One region of the Streptomyces sp. NPDC023541 genome, then DNA from elsewhere that is predicted to be linked to it. Evidence: riboswitches for the same ligand, from Rfam matches in the RefSeq annotation. Region 1 holds a riboswitch; the other holds the start of a gene.

The links. Region 1 has a riboswitch for glycine ahead of gcvP (aminomethyl-transferring glycine dehydrogenase). Riboswitches for the same ligand answer to the same signal wherever they lie in the genome.
Region 2: it holds a riboswitch for glycine, as region 1 does, so the genes downstream of both, gcvT (glycine cleavage system aminomethyltransferase GcvT) here and gcvP (aminomethyl-transferring glycine dehydrogenase) in region 1, are expected to answer to the same signal.

Annotation. Positions count from the first base shown of each region.
Region 1 covers NZ_JBVHJO010000036.1:4,523-16,105, reverse strand. Annotated here, with positions in the region: gene ACZ3X1_RS37060 (small basic family protein) at 1-47, shown strand, start outside; gene ACZ3X1_RS37055 (DUF881 domain-containing protein) at 53-862, shown strand; gene ACZ3X1_RS37050 (FHA domain-containing protein) at 945-1,883, shown strand; gene ftsR (transcriptional regulator FtsR) at 1,927-2,697, shown strand; gene ACZ3X1_RS37040 (bifunctional nuclease family protein) at 2,761-3,234, shown strand; gene ACZ3X1_RS37035 (MerR family transcriptional regulator) at 3,417-4,055, shown strand; gene ACZ3X1_RS37030 (DNA polymerase IV) at 4,099-5,523, shown strand; gene ACZ3X1_RS37025 (PRC-barrel domain-containing protein) at 5,555-5,920, opposite strand; glycine riboswitch at 6,033-6,131, shown strand; gene gcvP (aminomethyl-transferring glycine dehydrogenase) at 6,330-9,215, shown strand; gene ACZ3X1_RS37015 (DUF5999 family protein) at 9,311-9,499, opposite strand; gene ACZ3X1_RS37010 (hypothetical protein) at 9,761-10,381, opposite strand; gene ACZ3X1_RS37005 (glutamate-cysteine ligase family protein) at 10,878-11,583, shown strand, end outside.
Region 2 covers NZ_JBVHJO010000004.1:242,179-253,761, reverse strand. Annotated here, with positions in the region: gene ACZ3X1_RS11730 (L-serine ammonia-lyase) at 1-1,093, opposite strand, end outside; gene glyA (serine hydroxymethyltransferase) at 1,345-2,601, opposite strand; gene gcvH (glycine cleavage system protein GcvH) at 2,617-2,997, opposite strand; gene gcvT (glycine cleavage system aminomethyltransferase GcvT) at 3,101-4,216, opposite strand; glycine riboswitch at 4,388-4,491, opposite strand; gene ACZ3X1_RS11710 (AAA family ATPase) at 4,698-5,357, shown strand; gene ACZ3X1_RS11705 (enhanced serine sensitivity protein SseB) at 5,446-6,180, shown strand; gene ACZ3X1_RS11700 (enhanced serine sensitivity protein SseB C-terminal domain-containing protein) at 6,277-7,017, shown strand; gene ACZ3X1_RS11695 (ABC transporter permease) at 7,481-8,476, shown strand; gene ACZ3X1_RS11690 (ABC transporter substrate-binding protein) at 8,551-10,329, shown strand; gene ACZ3X1_RS11685 (ABC transporter permease) at 10,462-11,460, shown strand; gene ACZ3X1_RS11680 (ABC transporter ATP-binding protein) at 11,457-11,583, shown strand, end outside.

The DNA.
Region 1 (11,583 bases):
TCTTCTCCAACGCCGCGGCCATCCGCCGGCACGTGTTCCGGGCGTGATGGGGATGAGTGCGAACGACACCCCGCCCGAGGAACCGAACGTGCCGGAACAGCCTCTTGAAGAGAGAAAGACCCAGGCCGAGCCGGTCACCGGGGAGACCGGCCGGCAGCGGCTCGCCGCCGGTCTGTGGCCGCTGCGGGTGAGCAGGGCCCAACTGATCGTCGCGCTGCTGCTGTTCGTCCTGGGGCTGGGGCTGGCCATCCAGGTCCGCTCGAACAGCGACTCCAGTGCGCTGCGTGGGGCCCGGCAGGAGGACCTCGTACGGATCCTCGACGAGCTCGACGGCCGGACCAAGCGGCTGGAGGACGAGAAGCAGCGCCTGGAGGACCAGCGGCGGGAGCTGGAGAGCAGCTCCAACCAGGCGGAGGAGGCCCGCAAGCAGACCGTGGAGAAGGAGCGTCAACTCGGCATCCTGGCCGGTACCGTGGCAGCACAGGGACCGGGCATCACTCTCAAGATCACTGATCCCACCGGGCAGGTGCAGTCCGACCAGCTGCTGGACACGCTCCAGGAGCTGCGGGCCGCCGGGGCCGAGGCGATCCAGATCAACGGGGTGCGCATCGTGGCAGGCTCGTACTTCTCGGACGAGAACGGCGGGGTCGGGATCGACGGCAAGAAGATCACACAACCCTACGAGTTCAGGGTGATCGGCAAGCCGCAGGATCTGGAGCCCGCGCTCAACATCCCCGGCGGTGTCGTCCAGACGTTGGAGAAGGAGCAGGCCACGGTGGCCGTCACGCGGTCGGCGAAGATCGTTGTGGATGCCTTGCGGGCTGCGAAGCAGCCTGACTACGCTCGGTCGTCATCGGGATGAAGCGGAGTGGAGGGTGGAGCGGCGCACGCGGGCCGATGCCTGCGGGGGGTCGCCGCACCGAAGTTGCGGTGCGTGGTGGAAACTGTCTGGTGGTTACGGACGTTGTGAGAATGTCCGGGTCGGCAGGTGTCTGCATTCGGAGTTCGTCCTGCCCCACGGGCGGGTCTGTTTCAGTCAAGGGGAATCGCCCGTGAAGTTGTTTGAGAAGTTGTTCGGCAAGAAGAACCGCGAGGAGAGCGGCGCGGCGAGGCACCGCGCCGGCGGCGCGGACGGGCAGGGTGACCGGCCGCTGTTCCGCGACGAGGTCGCCGGTGCGGGTGAGGTTCCGGGTGCCCCCGGCGCGTCGTCTGTTGACCCTGCTGGTACCGGCCGCATAGGTTTCGGTGAACCATCAACCTCAAGTGCGGGTGGAGGGTTTGCCCCCGACCCGTATGCCACCAGTGCCTCCGCGGGGCAGCCGCGGCGCGAGGAGCCGTCCATGTCGGCCGAGCAGGTTTGCAGCAGGTGCGGACACCGCAGCGATGCGGCCAGCCGGTTCTGCTCCAACTGCGGAGCGCCGCTGCGGGCGGGTCTGACGCCGGAGCGTGCTTCGGAGACCACGTCCACCATCTCGATCTCGGGCCTGGAGGCCTACGAGGCCGAGGTGACGGGCCAGACGCACGTCTCGTCCTCGCTGTCCCCCGAGGCCCAGGCCGCGGTCGAGGCGCTCCCGCCCGGTTCCGCCCTGCTCATCGTGCGGCGCGGACCCAACTCCGGCAGCCGCTTCCTGCTGGACGGCGAACTGACCACGGCCGGCCGACACCCGCAGAGCGACATCTTCCTGGACGACGTCACCGTCTCCCGGCGCCATGTCGAGTTCCGCAGGAGTCAGGACGGCGGCTTCACCGTGGCCGATGTAGGCAGTCTCAACGGCACGTACGTCAACCGTGAGCCGATCGACTCCGTCGCCCTGCACAACGGCGACGAGGTGCAGATCGGCAAGTACCGGCTGGTCTTCTACGCGAGCCTGCGGGGCGTCTGACCCTCCCCCGGACCCGGTCCGGGGGCACCCGAGGGAAGGTCCCATGCTGCGCAATCCGACAGGCGGCTCCGGCAACGGCTCCGCCGGCTCGGCCGGGCGGCTGGTGAGCATCGGCACGGTGCTCACCACGCTGCGTGACGAGTTCCCCGAAGTCACGATCTCGAAGATCCGTTTTCTGGAGGCGGAGGGGCTGGTCGAGCCCCGGCGCACACCGTCCGGATACCGCAAGTTCAGCACGGAGGACGTGGAGCGCCTCGCCCGCATCCTGCGCCTGCAGCGTGACCACTACCTGCCGCTGAAGGTCATCCGCGAGCAGCTCGACGCGCTCGCCCGCGGTGAGCAGATCCGCATTCCGGCGCCCACGGCGCACGGCGAAGCCGCAGATCCGTCCGATCCCGCCGACCCAGCCGCCGTATACGCCGAGGTGGGGCAGGAGCGGCCCCCGCCGGCCCGTGTGGGGCGGGCGGAGCTCGTCGCGGCCGTCGGCGTGGACGAGGACCAGTTGGCCGAGTGGGAGTCGTACGGGCTGCTCGCCGAGACGCCGGGCGGCGGGTTCGACGCCGACGCGGTCACGGTGGCCCGGCTCGTGGCCGACCTGGGGCGTTTCGGCCTGGAGCCGCGGCACCTGCGCGCCATGAAGGCGGCCGCCGACCGGGAGGCGGGCCTGGTGGAGCAGGTCGTGGCACCGCTGCGCCGGCACCGCAACCCGCAGACCAGGGCCCACGCGGAGGCCACGATGAAGGAGCTCGCGGGGCTCTCCGTACGGCTGCACGAGGCCTTGGTGCAGACCGCTCTCGGCGTCCGGTTGCGCTGACCCCGTCGGTCGGGGGGGAGCCCCGACTACCCAAACCTGCCGAGCAGGTCCTAGGGTTGCTGTGTGAACGAGCTCGACGTTGTGGGTGTCCGGGTGGAAATGCCCTCCAACCAACCGATCGTGCTCCTGCGTGAAGTGGGAGGCGATCGGTACCTCCCCATCTGGATCGGTCCTGGGGAGGCTACTGCCATTGCCTTCGCCCAGCAGGGGATGGCCCCTGCCCGGCCGCTGACGCACGACCTGTTCAAGGACGTGCTGGAGGCGGTCGGTGAGGAGCTCACCGAGGTCCGGATCACGGATCTGCGGGAGGGCGTTTTCTATGCGGAGCTCGTCTTCGCCAGCGGGGTCGAGGTGAGCGCGCGGCCGTCGGACGCCATAGCCCTCGCCCTGCGGACGGGTACGCCGATCTACGGCAGTGACGGTGTTCTGGACGACGCCGGAATCGCCATCCCGGACGAGCAGGAGGACGAGGTGGAGAAGTTCCGCGAGTTCCTCGACCAGATCTCACCCGAGGACTTCGGCACCGGCCCGCAGTGAGAGTGCCGGCCGGGTCGTCCGCGGTGGGGCACCAGCCCATTCGAGTAGCTTTTCCCCGCGACCGGACACGGGAAACCACTCTCAGGGTGATTATCACTCGGCGTGCCGAGTGTGGCGATCGTTGACGCACCCCTGGTGACTGCCTACCTTCGAGGTGGGCAGGTCAAGGACGGAGGGTCGGCGTGAGGATCACGGGCGACGGTACGACCGGGGGCACCCCCGTACGGAGTGACACTGGGCCCTACCCGCTGCGCGGTGGTGCGGGCGGATCCGCGCGCCGTCAGCCGGAGTCGACGCCGGTCCAACCGGTGGGCGGGGAGCCGGTGCCCGAGCAGATCGGCTACCGCGGACCGACGGCGTGCGCCGCTGCCGGCATCACCTACCGACAGCTCGACTACTGGGCGCGCACCGGGCTGGTGGAGCCCAGCGTGCGGGCCGCGTACGGGTCGGGGACGCAGCGCCTCTACAGCTTCCGCGACGTCGTGGTCCTCAAGATCGTCAAGCGCTTCCTGGACACCGGTGTGGCGCTGCAGAACATCCGCACGGCGGTGCAGCACCTGCACGACCGCGAGCTGGCGGACCTCGAGCGGATGACGCTGATGAGCGACGGCGCCACCGTGTACGAGTGCACTTCGCCGGACCAGGTCGTCAGCCTCCTCCAGGGCGGGCAGGGCGTCTTCGGCATCGCCGTGGGCGTAGTGTGGCGCGACGTGGAGAGCGCGCTGTCGCAGCTGCACGGGGAGCGGGCGGACACCGGCGAGACCCTGGTCGGGCACAACCCGACGGACGAGCTGGCGGCTCGCCGCAACCGCGCCGTCTGACCGGGCGCCGGGGCTGTCAGTGGCGTAGGGCAGCATCGGTGCTGTGAGAGCCGCTCCGACCATCCTGCATCTGGACATGGACGCCTTCTACGCCTCCGTCGAGCAGGCGTCGAAGCCGAGCCTGCGCGGCAAGGCCGTCATCGTCGGCGGGCTCGGGCCGCGCGGGGTCGTCGCCACCGCCTCGTACGAGGCCAGGCGGTTCGGAGTGCACTCCGCGATGCCGATGGGCCAGGCGCGCAGGCTCTGCCCGAACGGCGCCTACCTGATCCCGCGCTTCACGCTCTACCGGCAGGTCAGCGACATCGTGATGGCCATGCTGCGGGAACTGTCGCCGCTGGTCGAGCCGCTCAGCCTGGACGAGGCCTTCGTGGACCTGGAGGCGGGCGGCGTCGCCTTCGACTCGGTCTCCGCGCGGGCCGCGGGCGAGCGGCTGCGGGCCGGCATCAGGGCCGCCACCGGGCTCAGCGGGTCCGTCGGGCTGGCCGGGTCGAAGATGCTGGCCAAGGTGGCCTCCGAGGAGGCCAAGCCCGCCGGGCTGCTGCTGATCGAGCCCGGGACCGAGCGGGAGCTGCTCGCACCGATGTCCGTACGGACCCTGCCCGGGGTGGGGCCGGCCACGGGGGAACACCTGCGCCGCGCCGGGATCACCACGGTGGGGGAGCTGGCCGAGGCCGGCGAGGACGAGCTGGTCCGTATGGTCGGGCGCGCGCACGGCGCGGGGCTGTACCGGATGGCGCTGGGGCTGGACGACCGGCCGGTGGTCGCGGAGCGGGACGCGAAGTCGGTGTCCGTCGAGGACACCTTCGACGTGGACCTGCACGACCGGGTGCGGATCCGGGGCGAGGTGCAGCGGCTCGCGGACCGGTGCGTGCAGCGCCTGCGGGCCTCGGGGCACTCGGGGCGCACCATCGTGCTCAAGGTGCGGCGCTACGACTTCTCCACGCTGACGCGGTCCGAGACGCTGCGCGGACCCACGGACGATCCGGCGGTGGTGCGGGAGGCTGCCGCGCGGCTGCTGGAGGCGGTGGACACCACGGGCGGGGTGCGACTGCTGGGGGTGGGGGTGACGGGACTCGCGGACTACACGCAGGAGGACCTCTTCGCGCAGTCGTCCGCGGCGGAGGCGGCGGACGCGGACGGCGTTGCGGGTGGCGCGGGCGGCGCGGGCGGCGCCGCAGGTGCGGCCGGGGGAGCAGAGCCGGAGGCCGCCGGCAGCGGCGCGGGCCCTTCGGAGGGGCCGGAGCAGCCGGGTGAGCCGCAGGAGGCTCCGGAGCGCCGCTGGGCGGCCGGGAGCGACGTACGGCACGTCCTGTACGGGCCGGGGTGGGTGCAGGGCAGCGGGGTCGGGCGGGTGACCGTGCGGTTCGAGCAGCCCGGCTCGGAGCCCGGCCGGGTGCGGACCTTCCGGGTGGACGACCCCGATCTGGAGCCCTCCGACCCGCTGCCGCTGGTGGGGGACATGCCGTAGGAGTCGTAGGAGGGGGCGGCTGTACCGGAGCTCAGCCCTCGTCGCCCGCCAGGCGGCCGAAGTCGCGGTGGAAGTCGGAGGGCAGGGTCGTGTCCAGGCCGTAGTGGTGGTAGAGCTGGAGTTCCTGCTCGGGAGACAGGTGGCGGCCGACGCCGAAATCCGGTGCGTCCTTGATGAGGGAGCGGTCGAAGGGCACCCGCAGGGTCTCGCCGACCATCTCGCTCGGCTCCAGCGGGACGAAGGCGTCCCGGCTGAACAGGCCGGTGCGGACGGCAGCCCATTCCGGGACACCCGTGGCATCGTCGAGGTAGACCTCGTCGATGGTGCCGATCTTGGCACCGTTGCGGTCGAACGCCTTGCGGCCGATCAGGCTGCGCGGATCGATGTCGGTCTGCACGGTCCCTCCAAATGGTCGCAACTGCTCCGTAATGACTACAGAAGTGCATTTCCCCACAGGAGGCCACTCGGGGAACACCTTGAACCCCGCTGGTAGTCTGGATGACGGCTGTCGACCCTGTGCGGGAGAGTCCTCCGAATGAGCAAGGCGGAGGCGCCGAAGGAGCAAATCCTCCCCGGAATCTCTCAGGCATACGTACCGCACGGACGAGGCCACTCTGGAAAGCAGGGGCGGTACCGGGCGCACAGTGCCGGTCCCTCCCCTCACCGACGGTGAAAGCCGGATGCCCGCGGGAGACCCCTGTTGGCGTCCGGTGAAACTCTCAGGTTGAAATGACAGAGGGGGAGGCCGTCCGGGTGCCCGCGCCGTGGTGCCCCTCGCAGGTCATATGACCAGGAGGCCTCCGTACATGACCGCCAACCGCATTCCGCTCTCCCAGCTGGAGCGAGGCATCCCCTTCGAACAGCGCCACATCGGCCCGGATGCCGAGGCGCAGGCGAAGATGCTCGCCCAGGTGGGCTACGGCTCCCTGGACGAACTGACCGCCGCCGCGGTCCCGGATGTGATCAAGACCGCCGACGCGCTCGACCTGCCCGAGGCGCGGACCGAGGCCGAGGTGCTCGCGGAGCTGCGCTCCCTCGCCGACCGCAACCAGGTCCTCACCCCCATGATCGGTCTCGGCTACTACGGGACCTTCACCCCGCCGGTGATCCTCCGCAACGTCATGGAGAACCCGGCCTGGTACACGGCGTACACGCCTTACCAGCCGGAGATCTCGCAGGGCCGTCTCGAGGCCCTCCTGAACTTCCAGACCGTCGTCGCCGACCTCACCGGCCTGCCGACCTCGGGCGCCTCGCTGCTCGACGAGGGAACCGCGGCCGCCGAGGCCATGACCCTGGCCCGCCGCGTGGGCAAGGTCAAGGGCAACGTCTTCCTCGTCGACGCCGACGCCCTGCCGCAGACCGTCGCCGTCATCGAGACCCGCGCCGAGCCGATCGGCATCGAGGTCGTCGTCGCGGACCTCTCCGACGGCATCCCCGCCGAGATCGCCGAGCGCGGCGTCTACGGCGTCCTGATCCAGTACCCGGGTGCCTCCGGCGCCGTCCGGGACATCAAGCCGGTCATCGACCAGGCGCACGAGCTCGGTGCCATCGTCACCGTCTCGGCCGACCTGCTCGCCCTGACCCTGCTGAAGTCCCCGGGCGCCCTGGGCGCCGACATCGCGGTGGGCACCACCCAGCGCTTCGGCGTCCCGATGGGCTTCGGCGGACCGCACGCCGGCTACATGGCCGTCCAGGACAAGCACGCCCGCTCGCTGCCCGGCCGCCTCGTCGGCGTCTCGGTGGACGCGGACGGCAACAAGGCCTACCGCCTGGCGCTGCAGACCCGTGAGCAGCACATCCGCCGCGAGAAGGCGACCAGCAACATCTGCACGGCGCAGGTCCTGCTCGCCGTCATGGCCGGCATGTACGCCGTCTACCACGGCCCGGACGGCCTGCGCACGATCGCCGGCCGCACCCACCGCTACGCGACGCTGCTCGCGGCCGGTCTGCGGGCCGGCGGGGTGGAGACCGTGCACGGCTCCTACTTCGACACGATCACGGTCCGCGTCCCGGGCCGCGCCGCCGAGGTCGTCGCCGCCGCCCGCGAGGGCGGGGTCAACCTCCACCAGGTCGACGCCGACCTCGTCTCCATCAGCTGCGACGAGACCACCCTGCGGGCCGACATCGAGGCCGTCTGGGCCGCCTTCGGCGTCACCGCGGACATCGAGGCGCTCGACGGGACCGCGGAGGACACCCTCCCCGAGGCACTGCTGCGCTCGGACGCGTACCTGACGCACCCGGTCTTCCACCAGCACCGCTCCGAGACCGCGATGCTGCGCTACCTGCGCAAGCTCTCGGACAAGGACTACGCGCTGGACCGCGGGATGATCCCGCTGGGCTCCTGCACCATGAAGCTCAACGCGACCACCGAGATGGAGCCGGTGACCTGGCCCGAGTTCGGCCAGCTGCACCCCTTCGCCCCGGTGGAGCAGGCCGAGGGCTACCTCACGCTCATCAACGAGCTGGAGGAACGACTCTGCGAGGTCACCGGCTACGACAAGGTCTCCATCCAGCCGAACGCCGGCTCGCAGGGTGAGCTCGCCGGTCTGCTGGCCGTGCGCGCCTACCACCGTGCGAACGGCGACGAGCAGCGCACCATCTGCCTCATCCCGTCCTCCGCGCACGGCACCAACGCCGCCAGCGCCGTGATGGCCGGCATGAAGGTCGTCGTCGTCAAGACCGCCGACGACGGCGAGGTGGACGCGGACGACCTGCGCGCCAAGATCGAGCAGCACCGCGACGAGCTCGCCGTGCTGATGATCACCTACCCGTCCACGCACGGTGTGTTCGAGGAGCACGTCGCCGACATCTGCGCCCAGGTCCACGAGGCCGGCGGCCAGGTCTACGTCGACGGTGCCAACCTGAACGCCCTGGTGGGCCTGGCCAAGCCGGGTCACTTCGGCGGTGACGTCTCGCACCTGAACCTGCACAAGACCTTCTGCATCCCGCACGGCGGCGGCGGTCCGGGCGTCGGCCCGGTCGGTGTCCGGGCGCACCTGGCCCCGTACCTGCCGAACCACCCGCTGCAGCCGACCGCCGGCCCGGAGACGGGCGTCGGCCCGATCTCGGCCGCGCCGTGGGGCTCCGCCGGCATCCTGCCGATCTCCTGGTCGTACGTGCGCCTCATGGGCGGCGAGGGCCTCAAGCGCGCCACCCAGGTGGCGGTGCTCGGCGCCAACTACATCGCCAAGCGCCTGGAGCCGCACTACCCGGTGCTCTACACCGGCCCGGGCAACCTGGTCGCGCACGAGTGCATCATCGACCTGCGCCCGCTGTCGAAGGCCACGGGCGTCAGCGTGGACGACATCGCCAAGCGCCTGATCGACTACGGCTTCCACGCCCCGACGATGTCCTTCCCGGTCGCCGGAACGCTCATGATCGAGCCGACGGAGTCCGAGGACCTCACCGAGATCGACCGTTTCTGCGACGCGATGATCGCCATCCGCGCCGAGATCGAGCGGGTCGCGGGCGGCGAGTGGCCGGCCGACGACAACCCGCTCGCCAACGCCCCGCACACCGCGGCGGCGCTGGGCGGCGAGTGGAACCACCCGTACACCCGTGACGAGGCCGTCTTCCCGGGCGGGGTCACGGCCGCCGAGAAGTACTGGCCGCCGGTGCGCCGCATCGACGGTGCGTTCGGCGACCGCAACCTGGTGTGCTCCTGCCCGCCGCTGGACGAGTACGACAACTGAGGCGCCCCGCCTCTGACGTCCGTCGTATGACATGACGAAGGGGCCGGTTCGGGAGACCCTCCCGGACCGGCCCCTTCGTCGTCGGACCCCGTCGCCTACGCAGCCGCGAGCGGGCGGTGCGGGGCGATGATCTGCCCGTCCGGCAGCAGCTCACCGGTGTCCTCGAAGAGCAGGACGCCGTTGCACAGCAGGCTCCAGCCCTGTTCCGGGTGGTTGGCCACCGGGCGTGCGGCCTCCCGGTCGGCGGATTCGGCAGACGGGCAGGCTGGCTGGTGCTGGCACATGGATGCGTTCTTTCGCTGCGGTGTGGTCTGTGTGCTACGGCTCGATACCTGGTTCATGGCCGTCCCCCTGGGTCATCCCCGCAACCGCGGGGCGCTTGCCATCAGTGTTCCCCCACGACAGCCGCTTCGCAGGGATTTCCCGGCAGCTGTCCTCATGGATTGATGACGCATCACCCGTGCGGGCGGTTCAGGCCAACTCCCCTGTCATTTCGGATGGTTCACGGGGGGCCCGGCCGGGCTAGGCCGAATGGGTCAATCGGGTCAGGCGGCGGGCGCTGCCAGCGACGGCGGCAGCGGTGCCGTCGCGGGAGTGAGCCGATGGGTCAGCACGGGAAGGAGTTCGGAGACCGGATGCGGCCGGTACGCGGCGATGCCGGGCGGGGCCGGGGCCAGCGGCACCAGCAGGTCCTCGCCGGCGGGCAGCCCGGCGGCGGCGTCCGCGCCCACCGCCCCGTGCAGCCACAGCGTCAGCATGTAGAGCTCCGGTACGGAGAGCAGCCGGGGCTGGTAGCTGGTGCCGAGCAGTTCGGCCTGGCGCAGCGCGCGCTCGGTGGCGGCGACGTAGGGGCCCTCGAAGAAGTGGGAGAAGGCCCAGCCGTCGGGCGTCAGCCGGGTGTCCGCCGCCGCGACGTGGCGGTCCCCGCTGCGGATCAGGAACCGCCATCCGACGAGCCGTGTACGGGGCGGCCGGCCGGCGGACGCCAGGTCCGAGAGGTTCAGCCGGTCCAGGACGTGGACCGGGAGGGGCAGCTCGGCGGTCAGCGGCCCCTGGATCGCGCGCAGGGACGGCGTATGCGCCTCGTGGACGGCGGTGGGGGAACCGAGTGCCGCGAGGACGCTGCGCAGGGCGGGTGCGGGAGCCGGGGGGACATGCAGCGGCATGGTGGGTCGCCTCTCACTTGGGAGACCTGTGGATCGGGGGCAGGTGCGGGACGGCGCTGTCGCATTCTGGGGCCAGAGGGGGGCCGAGGGGCAATGGCCGCGCGCCAACTCTCTGCCTCGTTTGCGGAGTTTATACGACATGTGTTCACACAGTGTTTCGGCTAGCTGTCCCGCCTATTGCCGGCAAGGCGCTTACCGGTCCCGCTGACATGGCATTCATGCCGGATGTGCGCGAACGTGCCGCGCTGACCTCGGAGGTTACCGGAAGGGGGCTCGGCTGGAAAGCACCTGCTTTCAGGGGCGGGCAAATGTCACGGGGAATTTGCGTGGAGCGGCTTGCCGGGTGAATGTGCCGAAGCGCCCTTCGGCCAACCCGGCGCGCGCTCCTCGCCACGCACGCCCCCCGCCGCGTTATGGATCACGCTGCCGGGGCATCATCGACCGTAATGCGCGCCTGGGCGCCCCGGGCCAGGCCCACTGGAGGAGGGACGCTTCGATGGGGGAGAAGGTCGTGGCGGGCGGTTTCGACCTGTCCGATCGGCAGCGGTATCGAAGGAAACTCCACGAGTGTCTGGAGGGACTGGAGCGACTTCTGGCGGAGAAGAGGTTCGATCGCCCGAAGAACATGATGGGGCTGGAGATCGAGTTGAATCTCGCGGGAACCGACGGTATGCCGCGAATGGTGAATGCCCAGGTGCTGGATCGGATTGCCAGCCCCGATTTCCAGACCGAACTGGGAATGTTCAACCTGGAGGTGAACGTTCTGCCGCACCGGCTCGGCGGCCGGGTATTCGACCAGCTCGCCGAGGAACTCAGCGCCGGCCTCGGCTACGCCCACCGGCAGGCCGCGGAGATCGACGCCGGCGTGGTGATGATCGGGATCCTGCCGACGCTCTCCCGCGCGGACCTGGTCGCCGGCAACCTCTCGGCCGTGGACCGCTACTCCCTGCTGAACGAGCAGATCCTGATGATGCGCGGGGAGGACTTCACGCTCGACATCGACGGCGTCGAGCGGCTGATCTGGACCTCCGGGTCGATCGTGCCCGAGGCCGCCTGCACCTCCGTACAACTGCACCTGCAGGTGACCCCGGCCCGGTTCTCGGCCGTGTGGAACGCGGCGCAGGCCGTGACCGCGGCGCAGATAGCCGTCGGCGCCAACTCGCCCTTCCTGTTCGGGCGCGAGCTGTGGCGGGAGTCGCGGC
Region 2 (11,583 bases), on a different contig from region 1:
CCAGGACCTCGGCGAGGGCGCCGGCCGCCATCGAGCAGGCCGAGCCGACCTCGCCCTGGCAGCCGACCTCGGCGCCGGAGATCGACGCGTTCTCCTTGAACAGCATGCCGATGGCGCCCGCCGCCAGCAGGAAGCGCACCACGCCGTCCTCGTCCGCGCCCGGGACGAAGTTCATGTAGTAGTGCAGGACGGCCGGGAGGACGCCCGCCGCGCCGTTGGTGGGCGCGGTGACGACACGGCCGCCGGCCGCGTTCTCCTCGTTGACCGCCATCGCGTAGATCGTCGTCCACTCGCTGCGGTGCATCATCGGGTCGCCCTCGGTGCGCAGCTGGCGCGCCGTGGAGGCGGCGCGGCGCTTGACCCGCAGGCCGCCCGGGAGGATGCCCTCGCGGGACATGCCGCGCGAGACGCAGGACTGCATGACGCGCCAGATCTCCAGGAGGCCCTCGCGGATCTCCTCCTCCGTGCGCCAGGCCTTCTCGTTCTCCAGCATCAGCGAGGAGATCGACAGGCCGGTCTCGTTCGCCAGGCGCAGCATCTCGTCACCGGAGCGGAAGGGGTACTTCAGCACAGTGTCGTCGAGCTTGATCCGGTCCTCGCCGACCGCGTCCTCGTCCACGACGAAGCCGCCGCCGACCGAGTAGTAGGTCTTCTCCAGCAGCGGGGTGCCGGCCTCGTCGTACGCGAAGAGCGTCATGCCGTTCGCGTGGTAAGGCAGGGAGCGCCGGCGGTGCAGGATCAGCTGGTTCGGCTCGTCGAAGGCGATCTCGTGGCCATCACCTATCTCCGCGCCCAGCAGCCGCAGGCGACCGCTCTTGCGGATGCGCTCCACCTCGTCGTCCGCCGTCTCCACGTTGACGGTGCGGGGGGAGTGGCCCTCCAGGCCCAGCAGCACCGCCTTGGGGGTGCCGTGGCCGTGGCCGGTCGCGCCGAGGGACCCGAAGAGCTCGGCCCGCACGGAGGCCGTCTGGGCGAGCACGCCGTCCTTCTTCAGCCGCGTCACGAACATGCGCGCTGCGCGCATCGGACCGACCGTGTGGGAGGAGGAGGGACCGATGCCGATGGAGAAGAGATCGAAGACGGAGATGGCCACGGTGGCGGACTCCCTTGTCTGCTCGTGGGGTGGGAGGGGGCAGGAGAGGTGGATTGTTCAGATTTTGTCCGACAGACGAGCTTAGCGCGGTCCGGTGAACGTCCTGGCTGCCGACCGACGTGGGAAGGATTACGCGGACGGGTCGGGCAGGTGTCGCCCTGCCCCCCGGGGCGCCGGGGAGGGGGGAGGCGGAGGGACATGGGAAGGGCCCGGCCCGTGCACAGACGGGGCCGGGCCCTTCCACGCCACCGCTAGAGCGACGGGTACAGCGGGAACTTCGCGGCGAGCGCCGAGACGCGCGCCTTGAGGCCCTCGGCGTCGTACGTCGGCTTCAGCGCCTGCGCGATGATCTCGGCGACCTCGGTGAAGGCCTCGGCGTCGAAACCGCGGGTGGCGAGGGCCGGCGTACCGATCCGCAGGCCCGAGGTGACCATCGGCGGCCGCGGGTCGTTCGGGATGGCGTTGCGGTTGACCGTGATGCCGACCTCGTGGAGGCGGTCCTCGGCCTGCTGGCCGTCCAGCTCGGAGTTGCGCAGGTCGACCAGGACCAGGTGCACGTCGGTGCCGCCGGTGAGGACGTCCACACCCACGGCCTTGACGTCGTCCTGGACCAGGCGGGCGGCGAGGATCTTCGCGCCCTCCAGGGTGCGCTCCTGGCGCTCCTTGAACTCGGGCGAGGCCGCGACCTTGAAGGAGACGGCCTTGGCCGCGATCACGTGCTCCAGCGGGCCGCCCTGCTGGCCCGGGAAGACCGCGGAGTTGATCTTCTTGGCCAGCTCCTGCGTCGACAGGATGACACCGCCGCGCGGACCGCCGAGGGTCTTGTGCGTGGTGGTCGTCACGACGTGGGCGTGCGGGACCGGGTTCGGGTGCAGGCCCGCGGCGACCAGGCCGGCGAAGTGCGCCATGTCGACCATCAGGTACGCGCCGACCTCGTCCGCGATGCGGCGGAAGGCGGCGAAGTCCAGCTGGCGCGGGTAGGCGGACCAGCCGGCGACGATCAGCTGCGGCTTGGACTCCTTGGCGAGGCGCTCGACCTCGGCCATGTCGACCTCACCGGTCTCGTCGACGTGGTACGGGACCACGTTGTAGAGCTTGCCGGAGAAGTTGATCTTCATGCCGTGGGTCAGGTGGCCGCCGTGGGCCAGGTTCAGGCCCATGATCGTGTCGCCCGGCTTGAGCAGCGCGAACATCGCGGCGGCGTTCGCCTGCGCACCGGAGTGGGGCTGGACGTTCGCGGCCTCGGCGCCGAACAGCGCCTTGATGCGGTCGATCGCGATCTGCTCGACCACGTCGACGTGCTCGCAACCGCCGTAGTAGCGGCGGCCCGGGTAGCCCTCGGCGTACTTGTTGGTGAGGACCGAGCCCTGGGCCTCCATGACGGCGACCGGAGCGAAGTTCTCCGACGCGATCATCTCCAGGGTGGACTGCTGGCGCACGAGCTCGGCGTCGACGGCTGCGGCGACGTCGGGGTCGAGTTCGTGGAGAGGGGTGTTCAGTACGGACATCAGGATCCCCTGGGGTCAGTTACCGGCGGTGAGCTTGGTGTACTCCTCGGCGGAGAGCACGTCCTTGGGCTCCTCCGAGATGCGCACCTTGAACAGCCAGCCGCCCTCGAACGGGGCGGTGTTCACGAGCGCCGGGTCGTCCACGACGTCCTGGTTGGCCTCGACGATCTCGCCGGAGACCGGGGAGTAGAGGTCGGAGACCGACTTGGTCGACTCCAGCTCGCCACAGGTCTCGCCCTCGGTCACGGTGTCGCCGACCGCGGGGAGCTGGGCGTAGACGACGTCACCGAGCGCGTTGGCCGCGAACTCCGTGATGCCGACCGTCGCGACGCCGTCCACGACGTCGGACAGCCACTCGTGCTCCTTGGTGTAACGCAGATTCTCGGGGGTGCTCATGGCCTGATTCTCCTGGATGCGGGGGAGTGGATACGAACTACGGTCTTGGGTACTGAGACGGCGCCGTTCCGGTAGCCGGACGGCGGACGTCGTGCGCGGAGGGCTACTTCTGCCGCTTGTAGAACGGCAGCGCCACGACCTCGTACGGCTCATGCGTACCGCGAATGTCGACGCCGACGCCGGAGGCGCCGGGCGCGGCGTGCTCCGCGTCCACGTACGCCATGGCGATCGGCTTGCCCAGCGTCGGGGACGGGGCGCCCGAGGTGACCTCGCCGATCACCTCTCCGCCGAAGGTGACGGGGAAGCCGGCGCGCGGGACGCGGCGGCCCTCGGCGATCAGGCCGACCAGCTTGCGCGGCGCCTTGGTCGCGGCCTTCTCGGCGGCGGCCTCCAGGGCGGCGCGGCCGACGAAGTCCCCCTCCTTCTCGAACTTCACGACCCGGCCCAGACCCGCATCGAACGGGGTCAGGGCGGTGGTCAGCTCGTGCCCGTACAGCGGCATGCCCGCTTCCAGGCGCAGGGTGTCGCGGCAGGACAGGCCGGCCGGGACCAGGCCGACGCCCTCACCGGCCTTGGTCAGCGCCTGCCAGAGCTCCACGGCGTGCTCGGGGGCGACGAACAGCTCGAAGCCGTCCTCGCCGGTGTAGCCCGTACGCGCGATCAGCGCGGGCACGCCCGCGACGGTGCCCGGCAGGCCGGCGTAGTACTTGAGGCCGTCCAGGTCGGCGTCGGTGAGGGACGCCAGGATGCCGGGGGACTCCGGACCCTGCACCGCGATCAGCGCGTAGGCGTCGCGGTCGTCGCGGACCTCGGTGTCGAAGCCGGCGGCGCGCTCGGTCAGGGCGTCGAGGACGACCTGGGCGTTGGAGGCGTTGGCGACGACCATGTACTCGGTCTCGCCGAGGCGGTAGACGATCAGGTCGTCGAGGATCCCGCCGTCCTCCTGGCAGATGTGCGTGTAGCGGGCGCGGCCGACGCCGACGGTCGAGATGTTGCCGACCAGCGCGTAGTCCAGGGCCTTGACGGCCTCCGGGCCGGTCAGCGTGATCTCGCCCATGTGCGAGAGGTCGAAGAGGCCGGCCTTGGTGCGTACGGCGTTGTGTTCGTCGCGCTCGCTGGCGTACCGAAGCGGCATGTCCCAGCCCGCGAAGTCGGTCATGGTCGCACCGAGCGAGCGGTGCAGCGCATCGAGGGCGGTCAGGCGGGGGGCAGTGCTCATGGGTGTGGCTCCCGGGTCCCAGGGCATCGACATGACATGACGAGGACGTTCCTCCCCATCTGTCATCGGAACCTGAGAGGTTCGCCGAGAGTTCCGCCGATCCATCGATCGCCGGTGTCCGCGACTTGCACCTTGGGTGGAGCTGCCGGGCAGCTCGCTTTTCAGATCTGCCTCATCCACGCGGTACGGGGCCTGAGAGATTCAAGGGAGGTTCTTGCTCCTTCGGCGCCCGCGCACGGCCTTGCGGCGTGCCGGGACTCTCCCGCGCGGATTCAAGCGGCCGGTATGCAGTTGGTCCAGATGGCGCACATCATTGCACGCCGTGTCCGAGATCGGGGGTGGGGGCCCGAAAGTTCGTACGCCCATCCGAGCGGGCGGAACGGAACCGGACATGCCGATTACCGTCTCTTTACACTCAGTGGGCAAGGGTCCCGGTGACCCGATTCGGGGGGAGGCGAACACTGTGCGGAGATTCGGAGTGGTGGCGACGACGGGAACCGTGGACGCGGTGCCGGCGCAGCGGCGCGGCGCCCGTGAGCGCAGGAAGGCGGCGGACGGCGGCCTCGGCCTCGTACGCGACCTGCGCGGCCCGGCGCTGCGCGGACCGCGGCGGCTCGGCTTCGCCGAGGGCGACATCGTCGTGGTCTCCGGCCTCCCCGGCGGCGGCAAGAGCACGCTGATCAAGCGGGCCGCGCCCGAGGGCGGGGCCGTCGACTCCCAGGACACCCGCGAGCGCTGGGAGCGCCGGATGCCCGCCGCCCTGCCGTACGCGGTGTACCGCCCGCTGGTGCGCGCCGCGCACTACTGGGGGCTCTACCGGATCCTGCGCTCCGGCGCCTCCGTCGTCGTCCACGACTGCGGCACCCAGGCCTGGGTGCGCGGGCTGCTCGCCGCGGCCGCGCGCCGCCGGGGCCGGGCGCTGCACCTCCTCCTCCTGGACAGCAGCCCGCAGGAAGCCCTGTCCGGCCAGCACGCCCGGGGCCGCCGGGTGTCCGCCTACGCCTTCGCCCGCCACCGCGGCGCCGTGGGCCGCCTGCTGCGCGACGCCGAGGCGGGCCGCCCGCCCGCCGGCTGCGCCTCGGCAACCCTCCTGGACCGCCGTTCGGCGGCCGCCGTGACGGGGATCGGCTTCCAGGGCTGACCGCACGCCGGGCCCCTGCGGCGGTGCCCGCCCCGGTGCCGGTAGCCTGCGGGGCGACACGCGCGGGACCAGACGGAGGCAGGGGCAGATGCAGGGCAGCGGCTGGCCGGGGAATGAGCTGGAGCAGGTGCTCGGGGCGGCGCTCGGGCAGCCGGACGCGGGCGGCCGGATCCTGGAAGTGCTCGGGCGCAGCCACGTGTGGGTGCCCCTGCCCGGCGGCGGCGGTCCCGACGCGGCCGGTCTGGACCTGCCCACCATGGACATCGGCGGGGCGGCGTACGTCCCCGTCTACAGCTCCGAGGCCCAGTTCCTCGCCTGCGTCGGCCCCGGCATGGACTTCGCGGTGGCCCCGGCGGTCGAGTTCGCCCGGGGGCTGCCCCCGCAGCTCGGCATCGCGCTCAATCCGGAGGGCGCCGTCGGCGTCCCGCTGCCCCCGCCCGCCGTCGCGGAACTCTGCCGGGCCGGCCGCAGCCCGCTCGACGGCCCCGCCACCGGCGGCCGCGTGCGGCTCTTCGAGCCCGACTGGCAGGACGACCCGGTGGACTTCCTGGCCGCCGCCGGCGAGGAGTTCCGGGCCACCGGCGTGGTCGCAGCGGCGCACCGCTGCCTCGCCAGCGTCGAGGGAGGGGCCCCGGAACTGTTCATCGGTGTCCGCCTGGTGGGATGGGAGCCGCAGATGCGCGAGGCCCCGATGGAGGCGCTCGGGCGGGTGCTGACCCGCGTTCCGGCGCCGTGGCCCGTGCAGTTGATCCTCCTCGACGCGGCCCAGGACCCGGTCACGGACTGGATTCGTGAGCGCGTACGCCCCTTCTACCTCGCCTAGGGCCGCTTAAGCTGGTTACATCTCCAGGCCGCGCGCATGAGCGCCGGCCCGGGTGAGGCACGCGTGGAGCGACGGGCGGACGAAGAGGGGTACCGGGTGAGTGCGTCAGGCACGGCCGCGGCCGGGCAGGTCGAGCACATGATGCGCCAGGTGACCCCCGGGCGCTACGAGAGCTACGAGTCACTGCTGCACGCCCTCTCCGAGGGTCGGCTGTGGATGCTGCTCTGGCAGGGGCAGCCGGGGTCCCCGGACGCCCAGTACGGCGGCATGGAGGTCGACGGCCTCGGCTACGCGCCCTGCGTCACCTCCCCCCAGGAGCTGGCCGCGAGCGGCTGGAACCGGGGCTACGAGGTGGTCACCGGGCGGGACATCGCCCGCGCCCTCTACCCGGACCGCTGGGGCCTGTGGCTCAACCCGCACGCCCAGGGCGGCGGCCTCGGCGTCCCGTGGGCGGACCTGCGCCGCATCGCTACCGGCCTGGACCGGATGCCGGCGGGCCCGCTGCGGCTGTCCGAGCCCAGCATCGAGCTCCCGCAGTTCTACGGGCTGCTGACCCAGCACGCGCACCGCACCCCGGCCGTACGGTCGCTGCGCCGCGCCTGGGTGCAGCCGGCGCTCGGGTCCCCGTACCTCGCCGTCGGGCTCGACCTGTACGACGCCTCCGCGCCCGCGCTGGAATCCGTACGGGAGATGATGCGCCAGTCGGTCGGGGCGGTCCCCGAGGGCGTCCCGGTGTGCACGGTCGCGCTGGCGGACGAGCACGATCCCGTGGCGATGTGGCTGCGGGCGCAGACCCGTCCCTTCTACGACCGCGAGGGCCAGGCGCCGGCGTACTGACCCGGCCCGCCGGGGCGTGCCGCAGACCTGCGGCGACCTCCGGCACCACATCCGCATATCGAGACATCCGTCTCGAAGGCCGCACCGGACCCATCGGTGCGGCCTTCGGCATATCCGCTGAATACACCCAAGATCCGTGTCCGACAGGGCAGTTGGGACGGATGTCCGTTCCGCGCCGAACATGCGGTGTTTCACCGCTCAACAGGTCTGGCGGTTCGGATAACGGAAGGTGTAGGCCCAGATCACGGTTGCGCATCACATCCCCGGGGGGTCTGGCGGCTGGTTGAGAGGGCGTTGAAGACTCCCCCCACCGAAGGCCGGTCCATCTCGCAAGCACCAGCTCTTCACGCGCACTTCCGGCACATTTCTCGCCAATCGCACCACCAGCGACGCCGATTGAACCAAGCCGCCACAGCGGCGGGCATGGGCCGGCCACCGTCGGCCGAGAGGGGTCCCCACCACGATGACGGCACCACTGCACGACACCGGCGCGGCCGAGCCCGCAGCCGTGGCCGCCCCCGAAGTTCCGCAGAAGGCGATCGAGGGGCGCTCGCCGTGGCAGATCGCCTGGCTGCGCCTGAAGCGCGACAAGGTCGCGCTGGCCGGCGGTGTCATCGTGCTCCTGCTGATCGTCGTCGCGATCTTCGCGCCGCTGATCGTCAAGGCGTTCGGGCACCCGCCGGAGGAGCTCCACGAGGACCTGCTCGACCCGCTGCTGGGCCTCCCGCTCGGCGACTGGGGCGGCATGAGCGGCGACTTCCTGCTCGGCGTCGAGCCGGTCAACGGCCGCGACGTCTTCAGCCGCATCGTCTACGGCGCCCGGATCTCGCTGCTGGTGGCCTTCCTGTCCGCCTTCGTGGCGGTGTCGCTGGGCACCTTCTTCGGCATCGTCGCCGGCTACTTCGGCGGCTGGGTCGACGCAGCCATCAGCCGGGTCATGGACCTGCTGCTGGCCTTCCCGCAGCTGCTCTTCATCATCGCGCTGATCTCGGTCATCCCCAACAAACTCTGGGGCTTCGAGGGTTCGGGCCTGCGCATCGCCGTCCTGGTGCTGGTGATCGGCTTCTTCGGCTGGCCCTACATCGGCCGCATCGTCCGCGGCCAGACCCTCTCGCTGCGCGAGCGCGAGTACGTCGAAGCCGCGCGCAGCCTCGGCGCGGGCCGCTTCTACATCCTCTTCCGCGAACTGCTCCCGAACCTGGTGGCGCCCATCACGGTCTACGCGACGCTGATGATCCCCACCAACGTGCTGACCGAGGCGGCCCTCAGCTTCCTCGGAGTCGGCGTCAAGCCGCCCACGCCGTCCTGGGGGGAGACCCTCGCCACGGCCGTGCGGACCTACGAGGACGATCCGCTCTTCATGATCTTCCCCGGCATAGCGATCTTCATCACCGTGCTGGCCTTCAACCTCTTCGGCGACGGCGTCCGTGACGCCCTCGACCCGAAGGGCTCCCGCTAGCCACCGCAGGGCAAACCAAGGACCGGCCTCGTGCCGTACGTACACCGGAACTACAACGGAGGGTTGCGAGCATCGTGACTACCCATCGCACGTCGAAGCGCAGACTTGCCGCCGGCACGGCCGTCGTGCTCGCGGCCATGCTCACCGCGACCGCCTGTGGCGGGGCCGACAAGAAGGACGACAAGGGCGCCGCCTCGGGCGGTGGCTTCAACGCGGGCATCGAGAAGGTCGCCAACGCGTCGGACAAGAAGGGCGGCGAGCTGAAGTTCGTCGGTACCCAGGACGCCGACTCGTGGGACCCGCAGCGCGGCTACTACGGCTTCATGTGGGACTTCTCCCGCTACTACACGCGCCAGCTGATCAGCTTCAAGCCCGCGCCCGGCAAGGACAGCACCGAGCTCGTCCCGGACCTCGCCACCGCCAAGGCCGAGATCAGCGACGGCGGCAAGACCTACAAGTACACCCTCAAGGACAACGTGACCTGGGAGGACGGCTCGCCCGTCACCGCCCAGGACATCAAGTACGGCATCGAGCGCACCTGGGCGCAGGACGTCATCTCCGGCGGCCCGGTCTACATCCAGCAGGTCCTCGACCCGAAGGCCGAGTACCCCGGCCCGTACAAGGACACCGCTCCGGACAAGCTCGGCCTGAAGGCCATCGAGACCCCGGACGCGAAGACCATCATCTTCAAGCTCCCGACGCCCAACGGCGACTTCGAGCAGATGCTGGCGATGCCCGCGGCGAGCCCGGTCAAGCAGGACAAGGACACGGCCGCCAAGTACGGCCTCAAGCCCTTCTCGAACGGCCCGTACAAGATCGACTCGTACGAGCCCAACAAGAGCATGAAGCTCTCGCGCAACGAGAACTACAAGCCCGAGTCGGACACCATCCGCAAGGCGCTCCCGGACACCATCTCGGTCACGTTCATGGCGAACGCGGACGACATGGACAAGCGCCTGATGAACGGCGAGTTCGACGTCGACATCAACGCGACCGGCATCGGCCAGGCGGCCCGCGCCACCGCGCTGAAGGACCACAAGGGCAACCTCGACAACGGCCAGACCGGCTTCATCCGGTACGCGGTCATGCCGCAGACCGTCGCGCCGTTCGACAACATCGAGTGCCGCAAGGCCGTCATCTACGCGGCCGACAAGAAGTCCCTGCAGACCGCCCGCGGCGGCCCGCAGGCCGGTGGCGACATCGCCCCCAACATGCTCCCGCTCGGCATCAAGGGCTCGGACGCCAAGTACGACCCGTACGAGGTCCTGAAGAACGACGGCAAGCCGAACCTCGAGAAGGCCAAGGAGGCCCTCAAGGCCTGCGGCAAGGAGAGCGGCTTCAAGACCACCATCGCGGTCCGCAACAACAAGCCGGTCGAGGTCGCCACGGCCGTCTCGCTGCAGAACGCCCTGAAGCAGGTCGGCATCGAGGCCGACGTCGACCAGTTCGACGGCGCCCAGCACTCCGGGATCATCGGTTCGCCGAAGGTCGTCAAGGAGAAGGGCTACGGCATCATCATCATGGGCTGGGGCGCCGACTTCCCGACCGGTCAGGGCTTCTCCCAGCCGCTGGTCGACGGTCGCTTCATCCTCCAGAGCGGCAACAACAACTACTCCGAGCTGAACGACCCGGCGATCAACAAGCTGTTCGACGAGGCCATCGCGGAGACCGACCCGGCCAAGGCCGGCGACATCTACAAGCAGATGAACCAGAAGGTCTCCGAGGCCGCCGTCTACCTGCCCTTCGTCTACGACAAGACGATCACCTGGCGCAGCACCCGGCTGACGAACGCCTACACCACCGACGCCTACAACGGTCGCTACGACTACGCGTCCCTCGGTGTCGTGAAGTAACGGTCCATCAGTCCAGTTCCAGTGTTCCAGTGCCACACCCGCTAGGCACGAAGGGCAGGTGATGGCCGCGGTTACGGCTTGGGGGCGCTCTCCAGAAGAGGGCGCCCCCGGGCCGCAGCCAGGCCGAGCGCAGTGCTTGCATACCTCATCCGACGGATCTTCGCCGTCCTCGTCATGCTGCTGGTCATCACGCTGGTGACCTTCGGAATCTTCTTCCTGTTCCCGAAGCTGATCGGGACGGACCCGGCCCTGTACTTCGTGGGCAAGCAGTCCGACCCCATCGCCATCGAAGGCATCCGGCAGAAGATGGGTCTCGACGACCCGATCCTCGTCCAGTTCGGCAAGTTCGTCGTCGGGCTGGTGGCGGGTCGCACGTACGCCAACGGCCCCGACGTCACGCAATGCGCCGCGCCCTGCTTCGGATACTCCTTCAAGACCGAGCAGGAGGTCTGGCCGCTGCTGCTGGACTGGTTCCCGGTCACCCTCTCCCTCGCCCTGGGCGCCGTGGTGCTCTGGGTGGCCGGCGGTGTCGCCACCGGCGTGGTCTCCGCCCTCAAGCGCGGGACCGTACTGGACCGCTCGGCCATGGGCGTCGCCCTCGCCGGCGTCTCCCTCCCCATCTACTTCACGGGCATGCTCGTCATCGCCCTCTTCTCCGACCAGCTGGGCTGGTTCGGACGGCCGGAGGCGACCTTCGCCGAGGATCCGGGCAGATGGTTCAACGGCATGATCCTGCCGTGGGTCTCGCTCGCCTTCCTCTACGCGGCGATGTACGCGCGGCTCACACGCGCGACCATGCTCGAAGTCCTCAACGAGGACTACATCCGCACCGCCCGGGCCAAGGGCCTGACGGAACCCGTCGTCATCGGCAAGCACGCCATGCGCTCGACGATGACGCCGATCCTGACCGTCCTGGGCCTCGACCTCGGCGCCCTCATGGGCGGCGCGGTCCTGACCGAGTACACGTTCTCGCTGCACGGACTGGGCTACAGCGCGGTGCGCGCCATCAGCGAGCACGACCTCCCGGTCATCCTGGGCATCACCCTGATCTCCGCGTTCTTCGTCGTCGCCGCGAACCTCATCGTTGACCTCCTGTACGCGGTGATCGACCCCCGAGTGAGGCTGTCATGACCGACCGGACGACCAAGACCGGAGAGACCGTAGCGCCGAACCAGCCCTACGACGGGTCAGCGCCCTCCACCGCCTTCCTGGAGGTCCGCGACCTCAAGGTGCACTTCCCGACCGAGGACGGCC